Regions from separate parts of the Pseudoalteromonas sp. 23_GOM-1509m genome, predicted to be linked through region 2. Evidence: predicted binding sites of a transcription regulator. Region 2 holds the regulator's gene; each other region holds the start of a gene.
What was found. The regulator sigma-54, encoded in region 2, starts transcription at its own class of promoters, with help from an activator protein. The targets are predictions, from matches to a motif close to GTTGGCACGNNNNTNGNNT.
Positions count from the first base shown of each region.

Region 1 (4,291 bases), on a different contig from region 2:
GACTCTTTACGTTGGCAAGATAAGCAAGTGCCAAAAAAAGAAGAGAGTGATGCGTTAACCCAAGAAGATTTCTTTTCGTTGTTAACACAGCAGTTGTCATATCAAGATCCCAGCAAACCAGCTGATAACGATCAGATGATTGCACAAATGACAAACTTTACTATGGCTGAAGGGATCTCAAATTTAAACTCTAACTTTGAGTCTTTAGCTGCGTCGATGACATCAAATTCAGCATTGCAAGCATCAACACTGGTTGGTAAGCAAGCGCTGCTGGAGTCTGACACACTTGAGCTTAATGAGTCGGGTGAGGTAAAGGGAGCGATTGTTGCTGAAAAGCCGGTAGACAATTTAACGCTTCGTATTGAAGATGCATCAGGGCAATTAGTTAAAACTATTGATTTAGGCACGCAGCCTGCAGGTGCGGTTCGCTTTGCTTGGGATGGTAAAAACGAAGCGGGTGAACGACTTCCTCCTGGTGAATACAATGTTAAAGCTGAAGGCAGTACGGATGGCGAATTCTCTAGCTTACCAATTGCCTCATTCAAAAATATTGAGAGTGTTAATATTAATGGCTCAAGCGGCATTATTATTAATACCAAAGAAGGTGCGGTTAGGCTGACTGATGTCGCAGAAATCGCGTAATAGATTTTATGTATTTTTTAGCCAATAGGCTAAATATTTTTTAGGTTAGAGGTTAATTATGAGCTTCAATATTGCATTAACAGGCCTTGCTGCCGCACAAAAAGATTTAGATGTTACCGCCAATAATATTGCCAACGTAAATACCACGGGCTTTAAAGAGTCTCGCGCTGAATTTGCTGATGTATACGCATCATCAGTATTTAGCGCCGGTAAAACGAAAAATGGTGATGGTGTACAAACCACTATGGTTGCCCAGCAGTTTCATCAGGGCTCGCTGCAGTTTACTAATAATTCACTGGATTTAGCGATCACAGGTGAGGGCTATTTTGCTACCAGTCAAGACTTAGGCGCACAAGACTTTACCTACACGCGTGCGGGTGCATTTAAGCTTAATAAAGATAACTTTGTTGTAGATGCTAAAGGTAATTTTTTACAAAGCTTCCCAGTTGATGAAGTTAGTGGTGATACGACCTCTGTAAGTCTTAGTACTTCATCTGCTTTACAAATACCAGATTCTTCGGGCTCTCCGCGCTCTACTTCAAACGTTTATACATCATTTAACGTCGATTCTCGAGAAGATGTAATAGCTGTCCCTTTTGATGCAACAGACAGTACTACTTATAACTCTTCGACATCGACCACAATGTATGACTCACTTGGTGAGCCACATGTTCTACAATTCTTTTTTGTAAAAACAGCGCCTAATGAATGGCAAGTACATGGTACGCTTGATAAAACTCCCTTTGATGCAACTGGTGCCGCGACAGCAACACCAAGCCCGCTAAGTACCTTTGGGTTTGATGCTAGCGGTTTGCCTGCAACGACTAATGGTGCTCCAAATGTTGGTCCAACCTTTACTGATGTTAATTTAACCGGAGCTAATTTATCGGGTATTTTATCTAATGGCGCCCAATTTGATGATATTGCGATTAATTGGCGCGATGAGGCCGGTACTGCAAATAGAACGCCTACTCAATATGCGAGTCGCTTTGAGGTGAAAGCACTAGAGCAAGATGGTGCGACAGTAGGTCGCTTAGCGGGTATTGATATTGGTACAGATGGAAAAGTTGTTGCATCTTACAGTAATGGTGATTCAACTTACTTAGGTCAAGTTGCCATGGTGCGCTTTTCAAACTCACAAGGTTTGCAGCAAGTAGGTGACACTTCATGGAAAAAAAGTTTGACCTCGGGGGAACCAATTGCGGGTGAGCCAGGTTCAGGCACACTAGGCAACATTAATTCGTCAGCTCTTGAGCAGTCTAACGTAAACTTAACCAATGAGCTGGTTGATTTGATTAGTGCGCAGCGTAACTTCCAAGCAAACTCTCGTGCGCTTGAGGTTAACTCAACTATTCAACAGAACATCCTTCAGATCAGATAATCATATTTTGATTTACTAAGGCTGCTTAGTGCAGCCTTTTTTATTCCTCTCCTAAAATCTTATTCACACTTAAATTTAATTTGGCACTTATATTGCATTTACTCATACATAGATTTCTTAATGAGTCGATGTTATGGATAAAATGGTCTACATAGCGGCATCTGGCGCTAAACAAAGCATGCAAGGGCTTGCTCTTAAAGCCAATAATTTGGCAAATGCGAATACCACTGGGTTTAAATCTGATTTTGCGCAAGCACGGTCAATGCAGGCTTTCGGTGAAGGTTTGCCGACTCGTGTTTTTGCTATGCAGGAGCGCCCAGGATCTAACATGACATCGGGCGGTGTTGTCGAAACAGGTCGCAGCCTTGATATTGCTATGAGTGATAATGCATGGCTGAGTGTTCAGGATGCCTCCGGTAATGAAGCCTATACAAAAGTGGGTTCGTTAAATATAACGGCTGAAGGAATGTTGACTACCAGCGACGGTCGTCAAGTTATTGGCGAAGGTGGGCCAGTCATATTACCTGTACCGATTGAAAAAATTGAATTTAGCAAAGATGGCACTATTCAAGTTCGCCCTCAAGGTGCACCGGCTAACTTTTTAGAAGAAGTTGATCGGCTAAAAGTAGTTGATGCAAACAACGCTACACTCGAGAAGGGTAACGATGGCTTATTTAGAGCTAAACCAGGCCAAATAGTCGAAACATCAGCCAATGTACAAGTATTAGGTGGCACATTAGAAAAATCGAATGTAAATCCTGTGCATGAAATGGTCGATATGATCAGTCATCAACGCCAATTTGAATTACAAGTAAAACTGATGAAAACAGCTGAAGAGATTGACGAACGTCAAGAACAGCTGATGCGCATCGTTTAACTTTAACGTGAGGACATTATTATGAATCCAGCATTATGGATAAGTAAAACAGGGCTTGACGCTCAACAAACTGATATATCGGTTATATCAAATAACTTAGCGAACGCCAGTACAGTGGGTTACAAAAAAAGCCGTGCTATTTTTGAAGACTTACTCTACCAAAATATTAATCAACCAGGCGGTCGCTCATCGCAAGACACCGAAATGCCGTCAGGCTTAATGCTGGGCGCGGGTACGAAAGTGGTCGCTAATCAGAAAAACTTTTCCCAAGGTAACATGCTCACCACTGAAAATTCATTAGATTGGATGATTTCTGGTCCTGGATTTTTCGAAGTATTGCAGCCAGATGGCAATATTGCTTATTCGCGTAACGGCCAGTTTACCACCGACGGTGAGGGGCGAGTTGTAACTTCGGGTGCCGGTTACGTTGTTCAGCCTGAAATGAATGTGCCTGATGATGCACAGTCAATCACCGTATCTCAAGATGGTGAAGTGTCAGTTCGCATTAAAGGTCAAGCCGAAAACGTGGTTATTGGTCAAATTACTATTAGTGATTTTATCAATCCGTCGGGCCTTGAGCCTATAGGGCAAAACCTTTATACCGAAACTGCAGTAAGTGGTGCACCTGTTCAAGGTAACCCGGGGGTTGAGGGCTTAGGTACAATTATTCAAGGTTCACTTGAAACATCAAATGTAAATGTGACCGAAGAGTTGGTTAATTTGATTGAAACTCAGCGAGTTTACGAAATGAACTCAAAGGTAATTTCAGCGGTTGATGAAATGATGAGCTACATCAATCAACAATTATAGTCTTGGGGGATTGTATGCGTAATATCATGTTATTTGCAGTAGGGACTTTACTGTTAAGCGGTTGTGTATCTACACAAAATAATGAAGTAGTGCAGGACGATCCCTACTATGCACCTATGTATCCTGAGCCTAATATGGAGCCAGTGGTAGCAACTGGCTCTTTATTCAGTACTCAGTTATCGAATGACTTATATGCCGATAAGAAAGCACTTAGAACAGGCGATATCATTACGGTTAAATTGCAAGAGTCAACCCAAGCCACAAAAGCGGCTAAAACAGAAACAGATAAACAAACAGATGCTAGCCTCGATCCTGTTATTGGTTTAGGTGGTTTACCGGTTAATATTGGTGGCGATAGTATTCAATTTGGGGTTGGTAGTGATGCGTCGTTTAAAGGTGACTCAAAATCAAATCAATCAAACAGCCTAGTTGGCGATATTTCGGTTAACGTGATGCGAGTATTACCAAATGGTAATTTAGTGATTCGCGGTGAAAAATGGCTAACGCTAAATACCGGTGAAGAATTTATTCGCTTAGAGGGGTTAGTGCGTCCACAAGATGTTAATGCTGATAATACCGTT
Region 1 is NZ_KI912433.1:326,453-330,743, reverse strand. It holds gene N523_RS0114920 (flagellar hook assembly protein FlgD) at 1-642, shown strand, start outside; gene flgE (flagellar hook protein FlgE) at 701-2,023, shown strand; gene N523_RS0114910 (flagellar basal body rod protein FlgF) at 2,157-2,900, shown strand; gene flgG (flagellar basal-body rod protein FlgG) at 2,922-3,710, shown strand; gene flgH (flagellar basal body L-ring protein FlgH) at 3,725-4,291, shown strand, end outside.
Region 1: N523_RS0114910 (flagellar basal body rod protein FlgF) is a predicted target of sigma-54. The motif match lies at 2,103-2,121, and genes of this name have one in related genera.

Region 2 (4,291 bases):
TGGCTAAATCAAGCGGCAAAGAATCAATAGATAAAGGGTGGAGACGTCGCGTTTCTGAAAAACGTTTTATTAATGTTTGATCGTCACTGTCTAAATAAAATACCGTTGGTTTAGTAAAACCAGGTAAATATTCAATGATTTCATTAAACTGCTGTTGCTCTTTAGGTAGGTTACGTACATCAACACTCACGGCAATTTTATTATAACTGTCGGAAACACTGCGCACTAATGATGGTAATAAATTAAGAGGAATATTGTCTACACAATAATAACCTAAGTCTTCCACAACGCGTAACGCCACAGATTTACCTGAGCCTGAACGACCGCTTATAATTATTAATTCCATTTATCACCTTTCTTTATTACTACGATTGACTGACGATAACCTGATACAGTTCGCTATCCGATTTGGCGGCGCGTAACTGTTTACAAAATTCTTTATCATTGAGCTTATCAGCAATCGTGGCTAGCGTCTTCAAATGCTGCTGATTATCGCCATCGGGAACAATTAACGCGACAAAAATGTCAACCGGCCGGTTATCAATCGCATCAAAATTAATAGCTGTTTCGCTCACTAAAATCAAAGCAAGGGGCTCTTGAGCTCCACTCATGCGACCATGTGGAATAGCAATGCCTCGGCCAATGCCTGTACTTCCAAGCTTTTCTCTTGCAGTTAATGCATTAAGAATATCTTGTTGTGTTAAATAGGGCAGCTTATTGTGAGCCAATTCACTGATAAATTCTAAAATTCTTTTTTTACTATTAAAAAGGACCGCAGCTTTACTGCAGTCCTGACAGATAAGTGAGCTTAGTTTCATAGTGTTAGTGTCGAGCAAGTTTCTCTTTGTGTTTAATTACTTGACGATCTAGCTTGTCAATGAGCGAGTCTATAGCGGCATACATATCTTGATGCTCAGTAGAGGCAAAAATCTCAGCGCCACTAACATGAACGGTTGCTTCAGCTTTTTGGTTTAGTTTTTCTACATCGAGAATAACGTGCACATTCGTTATGTGATCAGTGTGCCTCTGTAACTTCGAAAATTTACTATTTACGTAGTCTCTAAGCGAGTCGGTAATATCTACATGGCGACCAGTTAAATTCAGTTGCATAAACATTTTCCTCTTTGTTGTACGCCTTAAATCAAACTTTTACGTTGATTAGACGGGGGAATAGCTAGAGATTCGCGATATTTTGCAATGGTTCTCCTCGCTACTTTAATTCCTTGCTCTGCCAATATATCTGCAATTTTACTATCACTCAATGGTTTAGCTGAGTTTTCTGCAGCGATTAATTTTTTAATTAATGCACGTATTGCTGTTGATGAACATTCGCCACCATTTTCAGTACTTACATGGCTTGAAAAGAAATATTTAAGCTCAAAAATGCCACGTGGTGTATGCATGTATTTTTGCGTAGTAACACGCGATATAGTCGACTCATGCATTTCCACCATTTCAGCCACATCGTTAAGCACCATAGGCTTCATAGCCTCAGGACCGTGTTCAAAAAAGGCCTGTTGCTGCTGCACAATACAGTTGGTTACTTTAAGTAGCGTGTCATTCCTACTTTCTAAGCTTTTTATAAACCATTTAGCCTCTTGTAAGTGCGAGCGAATAAACTGGCTATCACCACTTGATTTAACCGTACGCGACATAGCTGCATATTGGCTATTTACTCTGATCTTAGGCATGCTATCTGGGTTTAATTCAACTACCCAACGACCTTTAACTTTCTTAACCGACACATCAGGAATAACGTATTCAGACTCTTCTCTAACAATAGTGTCTGCCGGTTTTGGGCTGAGCGTATGAATCAACGTCATGATTTCTTTAAGCTCATCTTCTTTAAGCTTTGTTTTTTTCATTAACGTGCGATAGTCACGTGCAGCAAGTAAATCAATATGATCGGTTAAGATCATTTTTGTTTCGTTTAAAAAAGGTGTGTCTTTATCAAATTGATTTAGCTGAATACACAAGCACTCTTGTAAACTACGCGCGGCTATTCCCACTGGATCAAATAGTTGAATACGCTTTAGTACCGCTTCTATTTCGTCAAGTTCAACTTCATCTTCGCCGTCGTTTTCTTGGTTAAAGCTTTCTAATATTTCTTCACAGCTAAGGGTTAGAATCCCTGAATCGTCCACAGCTTCTACAATTGCAATAGCTATCGCTTCATCGGTAGGACTAAACGGCGTCAGTTGAAGTTGCCACATTAAATACTCATGCAGCGTTTCAGTCGAAGAGCCTTGATAAATAGATTCATCTTCTGGCATTGGGCCCGATGAAGAGGCAGGCGCAGCGCTCATATATTCATCCCAAGTAACATCCATAGCCATATCATCGCTAATGGTGTCTTTGGTCATTGCTTCGCCGCTATCTTGCTCATACTCGCTAGGTTTATCGTCAGCTGAGGCACTTAGCGTTAAGTCATCGTTATCGGCTTTTTGTTCGTTTTTACCTGCAGTGTCTTCGCTGTAATCGTGTTCTTCAACTTCAAGCAAGGGGTTGCTATCGAGCGCTTCTTGAATTTCTTGCTGGAGATCCAATGTACTGAGTTGCAATAAGCGAATTGCTTGTTGCAACTGTGGAGTCATTGTAAGTTGCTGGCCCATGCGCAGCTGTAATGATTGCCTCATGTATCTCTAACAATCCTTTTAAATTAGTATAATTAATCTTAGCAGATGCTTAGTGTAATAACACACATATTAGAGCTTGAACTGCTCGCCTAAATAAACATCGCGTACTGTTTTATCGTTTAATACATATTCTGGAGTGCCTGATGCAATTAACTCCCCATGAGAAACTATGTAGGCTTTTTCACAAACATCAAGAGTTTCGCGTACGTTGTGATCTGTGATAAGTACGCCAATTCCTCGGTTTTTAAGATGCTCTATAATCTTTTTAATATCTAATACTGAGATAGGATCAACCCCCGCAAAGGGTTCGTCTAAAAGGATAAATTTAGGGTTTGCTGCTAACGCGCGAGCAATTTCAACGCGGCGACGTTCACCACCTGATAAAGCCATACCTTGACTATCGCGGATATGCTGAATGCTAAATTCATCAAGTAAATTATTTAAGGTATCTTCGCGTTGTTGTTTATTTAATTCTTTACGTGTTTCTAAGATAGCCATTAAGTTTTGATAAACAGTCAGCTTTCTAAAAATAGACGACTCTTGCGGTAAATAACCAATCCCTAAACGCGCTCGGCTGTGCATCGGTAATAAAGTAATATCTTTATCATCAATTGATATTTTGCCTTTATCGCTAGGCACAAGGCCTACAATCATATAAAAAGTGGTGGTTTTACCTGCACCATTAGGGCCAAGTAACCCCACAATACTGCCAGCTTCAACCTCTAGGCCAACGTTTTTTACAACTTCACGACCTTTGTAGCTTTTAGCTAATAGCTCTGCTTTTAATGTGCTCATGGTTGGCCTTTATCATCTTCTTTTTTATTTTCAACAGGGACTAAAATAGTGTGTACACGGTCTGTTGAGTTTTCGTCTTTTTCTGCGCTAATTAACTGCTGCTCGATATCGTAAGTGATACTTTTAGCTGTTATTTTTTGACCTGCTTGAGCAATGCTTGCATCGCCGATTAAGGTTAAAAAACGCAGCGACACATCGTAACGCACTTCATTAGCACTGGCGCTCATTATAGTGCCATCAGCTTGTGTTTCTTCAAAATATGCAGGGCTGCCTGTGGCAATTAATAACTGTTTGTTATCGCCTAGATCATCGCGTTTATGCACTTCTAAACGGTCAGCTGTGATACGGCGATTACCATGAATAATTTCAACATTTTTCTCAAAAATGCCTACGTTTTCTTTTAATTGACCTTCTTGCTTATCTGCACTAATTGAAATTTGATTAGCAGCGGGGGCTTCAGCAGGTTCAGCGCCATTACTGTTAAAAGCAATTAATAGTGAGGGAACAATTAAAATTTTAAATAGGTTATTGGTCATAATATAGGGTTCGCGTATGGTTAATAAGTTTAATCACCTCGGTTTTTAAATCGGCCTCAAGGCCTTTACCTGTGATTTTTAAATTAGGTCCTGTAATAACGACAGGCTGCTGTGATTGCATGGTTAATAGTTTTATATCAACATTGATGGTCTGGGCGGTGATCGTATCGATCATGGCGTTATCTACTAAGTTTTGAGCGGTTACATTACCCTCTAACACCAGTTGACGGTCGTCGTAGAGGGTGGCTTCATCGGCGTTAATACGCCATGTTTGCTGCTCGTTGTATAAAGTGAATATAGGCTTTTCAAAAAAGGTAAAACCGA
Region 2 is NZ_JADO01000011.1:162,992-167,282, forward strand. It holds gene rapZ (RNase adapter RapZ) at 1-346, opposite strand, end outside; gene ptsN (PTS IIA-like nitrogen regulatory protein PtsN) at 366-818, opposite strand; gene hpf (ribosome hibernation promoting factor) at 823-1,110, opposite strand; gene N523_RS0105435 (RNA polymerase factor sigma-54) at 1,137-2,636, opposite strand; gene lptB (LPS export ABC transporter ATP-binding protein) at 2,706-3,431, opposite strand; gene lptA (lipopolysaccharide transport periplasmic protein LptA) at 3,428-3,967, opposite strand; gene lptC (LPS export ABC transporter periplasmic protein LptC) at 3,957-4,291, opposite strand, start outside.

Region 3 (4,291 bases), on a different contig from region 2:
TGGTTAGGGTGATACCAACTTACTAAAGGTAAAAAGCGCTCAGCAAGGAGCGCACAAATAAATACAATAAAGTCCAAATGATTTTGAACAATATTATTGAGCATTTACAGCGTAACCGCCGTTAATTTCTCAAGTAAAGCTACGACCATTTTTGATGAATTTATAGAGGCTGTTTCTAAGTATTCTTCAAATGATTGCGGCGACTCTTTGCCTGCAATATCAGACATTGAGCGAATAACAACAAATGGTGTATTAAGTGCAAAACACGTTTGCGCAATTGATGCACCTTCCATCTCTACTGCTAGCATTGTAGGGAAGTCACTGCGTGCTTTTTCAATACGAACAGGGTCGCACATAAACGAGTCGCCAGTGCAAATTAAACCAACAAGGGTTTTTACTTCACTAATTTGTGCAATTGTTTGCTCGGCTGCTTCTACAAGTTTAGGGTGAGCAGTAAAACCTGCTGGCATTTGTGGTACTTGGCCAATTTCGTAACCAAACGCTGTTACATCAACATCGTGATGACGTACTTCAGATGAAATTACTACATCGCCAACGTTTAGTGATGGGTCGAATCCACCGGCAGAGCCAGTGTTAATAACACAATCTGGATTGAAGTTATCGATAAGTAATGTGGTTGCGATTGTCGAAGCGACTTTACCAATACCTGATTGCACTAAAGTGACGGTATTGCCTGCAAGCTCGCCTGTGTAAAAAGTAAAACCAGCCTTGGTTAAAACTTGTGGATTTTGCATCGCCTCGCGCAAAATTTTAACTTCTGGCTCCATTGCGCCAATAATACCAACATTCATAGTGTTAAATTCCTGAGTTTGAATACGGTGATTATACTGCAAAAAATAACGTGGGGTAAAACAAACAAAAATGCGAGCTTAAAAAGCCCGCACTTTATAAACTTATTGATTATATTTCAGCAAGGGCTGTTGATTGTGCCTTTGCTTGAGAAGGAGACAATACCGCCGGTTTATGAACTCTAGCACGCGTAGGTCGTGAAGGTTTAGATGCCGCTGGCTTACCTAATTTAAACATAATTGCATCGCGTACTTCGCTTGGGCGGTAGCCTGCCTTCACTTTCATACGAATATGTGGAATACCTGCGGCTTCCAATGCGCCATTAACAAACCAGTCGCGCTGTGCTTTGTGGCCATCTTTATTGGCGTTATTAACTAAGTCAACCGCAGCCACTATGGTCATTTTTTCTTTATCTACTAAAACAAAGTCGAGCTGCTTATTTTTTGCTTTAGCCATTGCCGCACGTTTAGATTTAACAGACAGGCCTTGTTTACAGTCAATCACATCGATTAGTTTAACGCGACTAACAATTTTATATTGATCGCCAACAGCGCGCTCTAATAAATTCAGAAACGCCCCTTCTACTTGGGTAAATACACTTTGCTTACGAGTAAAAGGATAAGGGTTTCCGCCGTCATCATTAAATTTTGACGCAACGACAGATGCCCCAACAACTAGCACTAATATTAATAATAAAGCGAATTCCATACGGTAACTCCATAACAACAAATTGACACTGCTTTTCTAAAGCAATTTATGTGCCCAAATAGTTGTTATGGTTGTTTTATTAACGAATGGGGATGAGCACTATTATGCTTTATAGCCGCCTTCAATACCTTTTACGGCAATCGCAACTGCATCATGAGCATGTAAAGACTCATAATGGTTAATTTGCAGGAAGTAATCGCTAAACTCTTTTGACTCTAACGTCGTTTTAATTTTTCGTGCTGCGTCTTCACAAAACATTAAATTTTGACCGTTTAAGCGAGCAAACTCTTGTTCGTCTTCACGTTTTACCGCAGCTTGTACTGGTGTTTTTAGCTCATCTTCTAGTAAGTTTATTAAGTTAACCACATCAAACTGTTTAATGTTATTTGCTAATTTAACTTTAACATTAGCAATTGAACGCTGTGAATGCGGGGTTGCTACAATGCCTTGAGTTGTTCCAAGCCACTCTAAAACTTCTGATTGAGTGAGTGTTTCTTGAGAAAACTTTTCGCTGAATGCGTTTTGAATTAATTGGCGAGCCAGTGCTGCAGAGCAGGGGCAAGTTGATGAATAAGTCACATCAACGCTGAGCTCAAAACTAATAACGCCTTGATTGATAGTGCTGGTAAGTACAATGGGATAGCTTTTCCAACCTGCTTTACCACTAAGTAATGACTTACGGCGTAGCGGCAATTCAAATTTAAATTCAATGTGTGCTTTATCACTTAAGCCTTCATGACTGGTGATAAAGGTATCTAAGGCTTGTGCTAAGGTTTGTGGATTGACCTGTTGCTCAGTTGAGAGGTGATCCAACGCTAAAAATAGTCGCGACATATGAATGCCTTTAGCATCTGCTTTGTGTAAATTAACAAAGGCGCGTGCTTTTGCATTAACGGTAACTGGAGCTAAATCAAGAGATTCAAAAATAAAAGGCAGCTCTATATCGCCCATACCTACCCAGTCTAATTTACCTGTTTGTAATGCGGCAGCCGTGTTAGCAATATCTGGCATAGTTTTTTGCATGATACGTTACTCGTTATTTGCAATATTTAAAACGCCGCATTTTACACTAAATAAAGATTTGCTGAAATGCAGCAAATAACACCAAACATGAAATTTTATTGTTTTTGTCGCACAACATGAAAATAGCTGATAGAAAATGCTAAAATTAGCCTTTAACCTTGAAAGGTCAACAGACCCTAAGCATTTAGCTAAGAGAAAAACTGATATATGACTGATTCTTCTTTGAACCCGTGGGTTCGAGTTCTTTCCAGTTCAATAACTCGTTTTGGTGAGTTTAAAACTGCAGCTATTTGCTATGCATTATTACTGACAATATCGCTGGTTTTATCAAGTATGTTTTATTACGTTGCCATAGGCGAAGTAAACTTGGTTGATATACTCGCCGTGGTATTTTTTACCTCGGTTGTTTCTCCTTTAGTTATCAGTATATTATTAAACTCTATTCGGCAACTTGATGCCTCTTATGCTTATTTAGATAGTGCCACAAAACAAGAGAAGCTTTTAAATCAAACCCTCAAAGACAATATTAACCGCTTAAATATTGAAATTGACGAACGTAAAATGGCTTTTCATGCCAAACACCGAGCAATAGAAGAGCTTAGGCGTGAAATTGCAGAGCGTAAAAAAACACAACAAGAACTCGCACAGCAAGGCATGTTACTGCGCTCAATAGTAGACTCCTCGCCGGATTTATTTTATTACCGCGATAACAACGGGGTGTTTGCCGGTTGTAATAAAATGTTTGAAGAGGTAATGGGCAAAACCAGTGGTGAACTTATTGGTAAAGCCGCAGAAGAAATATTCCCAAGCCACTTTTTATCAGAAGTACTCAGAACCGATGAGCAAGTTGAGCGCACTCACCAAGGTTTAACTATAGATGTGGAGTACTCAGTAAACGGTGAAATTAGGTGGTTTGAATTGCGTAAACTTCCCTTTATTAATGAACAAGGGGATTACATTGGTTTACTTGCGTTTGGCCGTGATATTACTAGTCGTAAAGAAGCTGCGCAGGCACTGGAAACAGCTTATAAAGATAAAGGGAAATTTATTGCCACATTAAGCCATGAGTTACGTACACCGCTTAATGGTATTGTGGGCTTAACGCGTATGCTACTGGATACCGAATTAAACAAACAGCAACGCAGTTGGTGTAATACCGTGTTTTCAAGCGCCGAAACGCTAGGTAACATATTCAACGATATTATAGATTTAGATAAAATTGACCGTGAGCAGTTAGATATTGCCGCCAACGAAATTAATGTTTCGGACTTTATCAACGATGTGGTTAACTTTGCAGGCCTTATTGCTGAGCAAAAAGAGCTTTCGTTTGAAGTGAAGCGTTCTGGCATGCTTGACATATATGCTTTGCTTGACCCGACTCGTTTACGCCAAGTGGTGTGGAACTTAATTAATAACGCTGTTAAGTTTACTCAACAAGGGAGCGTAATCTTAGATTGTGCCAGAGAAAACCGTGAAGATGGCCCTTGGCTTATTATTAAAATACTCGATACCGGTGAAGGCATTCCACAAGAGCAACTAACACGCATTTTTGACATGTACTATAAAGCGCCAGATCTTAAAGGCACCAATGCCATTGGTTCAGGTATTGGCTTAGCTGTCACCAAAGCGTTAGTAAGCGCAATGAAAGGCACAATAACGGTTAATAGTACCCCAGGAGAGGGCAGCTGCTTTACGGTACAAATTCCGCTGAATTTATGTAGTGCTCCTACCGAACATAGTTATGTTGGGC
Region 3 is NZ_JADO01000010.1:93,595-97,885, reverse strand. It holds gene N523_RS0103970 (cobalamin biosynthesis protein CobD/CbiB) at 1-104, opposite strand, end outside; gene mtnN (5'-methylthioadenosine/S-adenosylhomocysteine nucleosidase) at 105-812, opposite strand; gene N523_RS0103960 (DUF2726 domain-containing protein) at 922-1,518, opposite strand; gene folE2 (GTP cyclohydrolase FolE2) at 1,621-2,541, opposite strand; gene arcB (aerobic respiration two-component sensor histidine kinase ArcB) at 2,749-4,291, shown strand, end outside.
Region 3: N523_RS0103960 (DUF2726 domain-containing protein) is a predicted target of sigma-54. The motif match lies at 1,558-1,576, and genes of this name have one in related genera.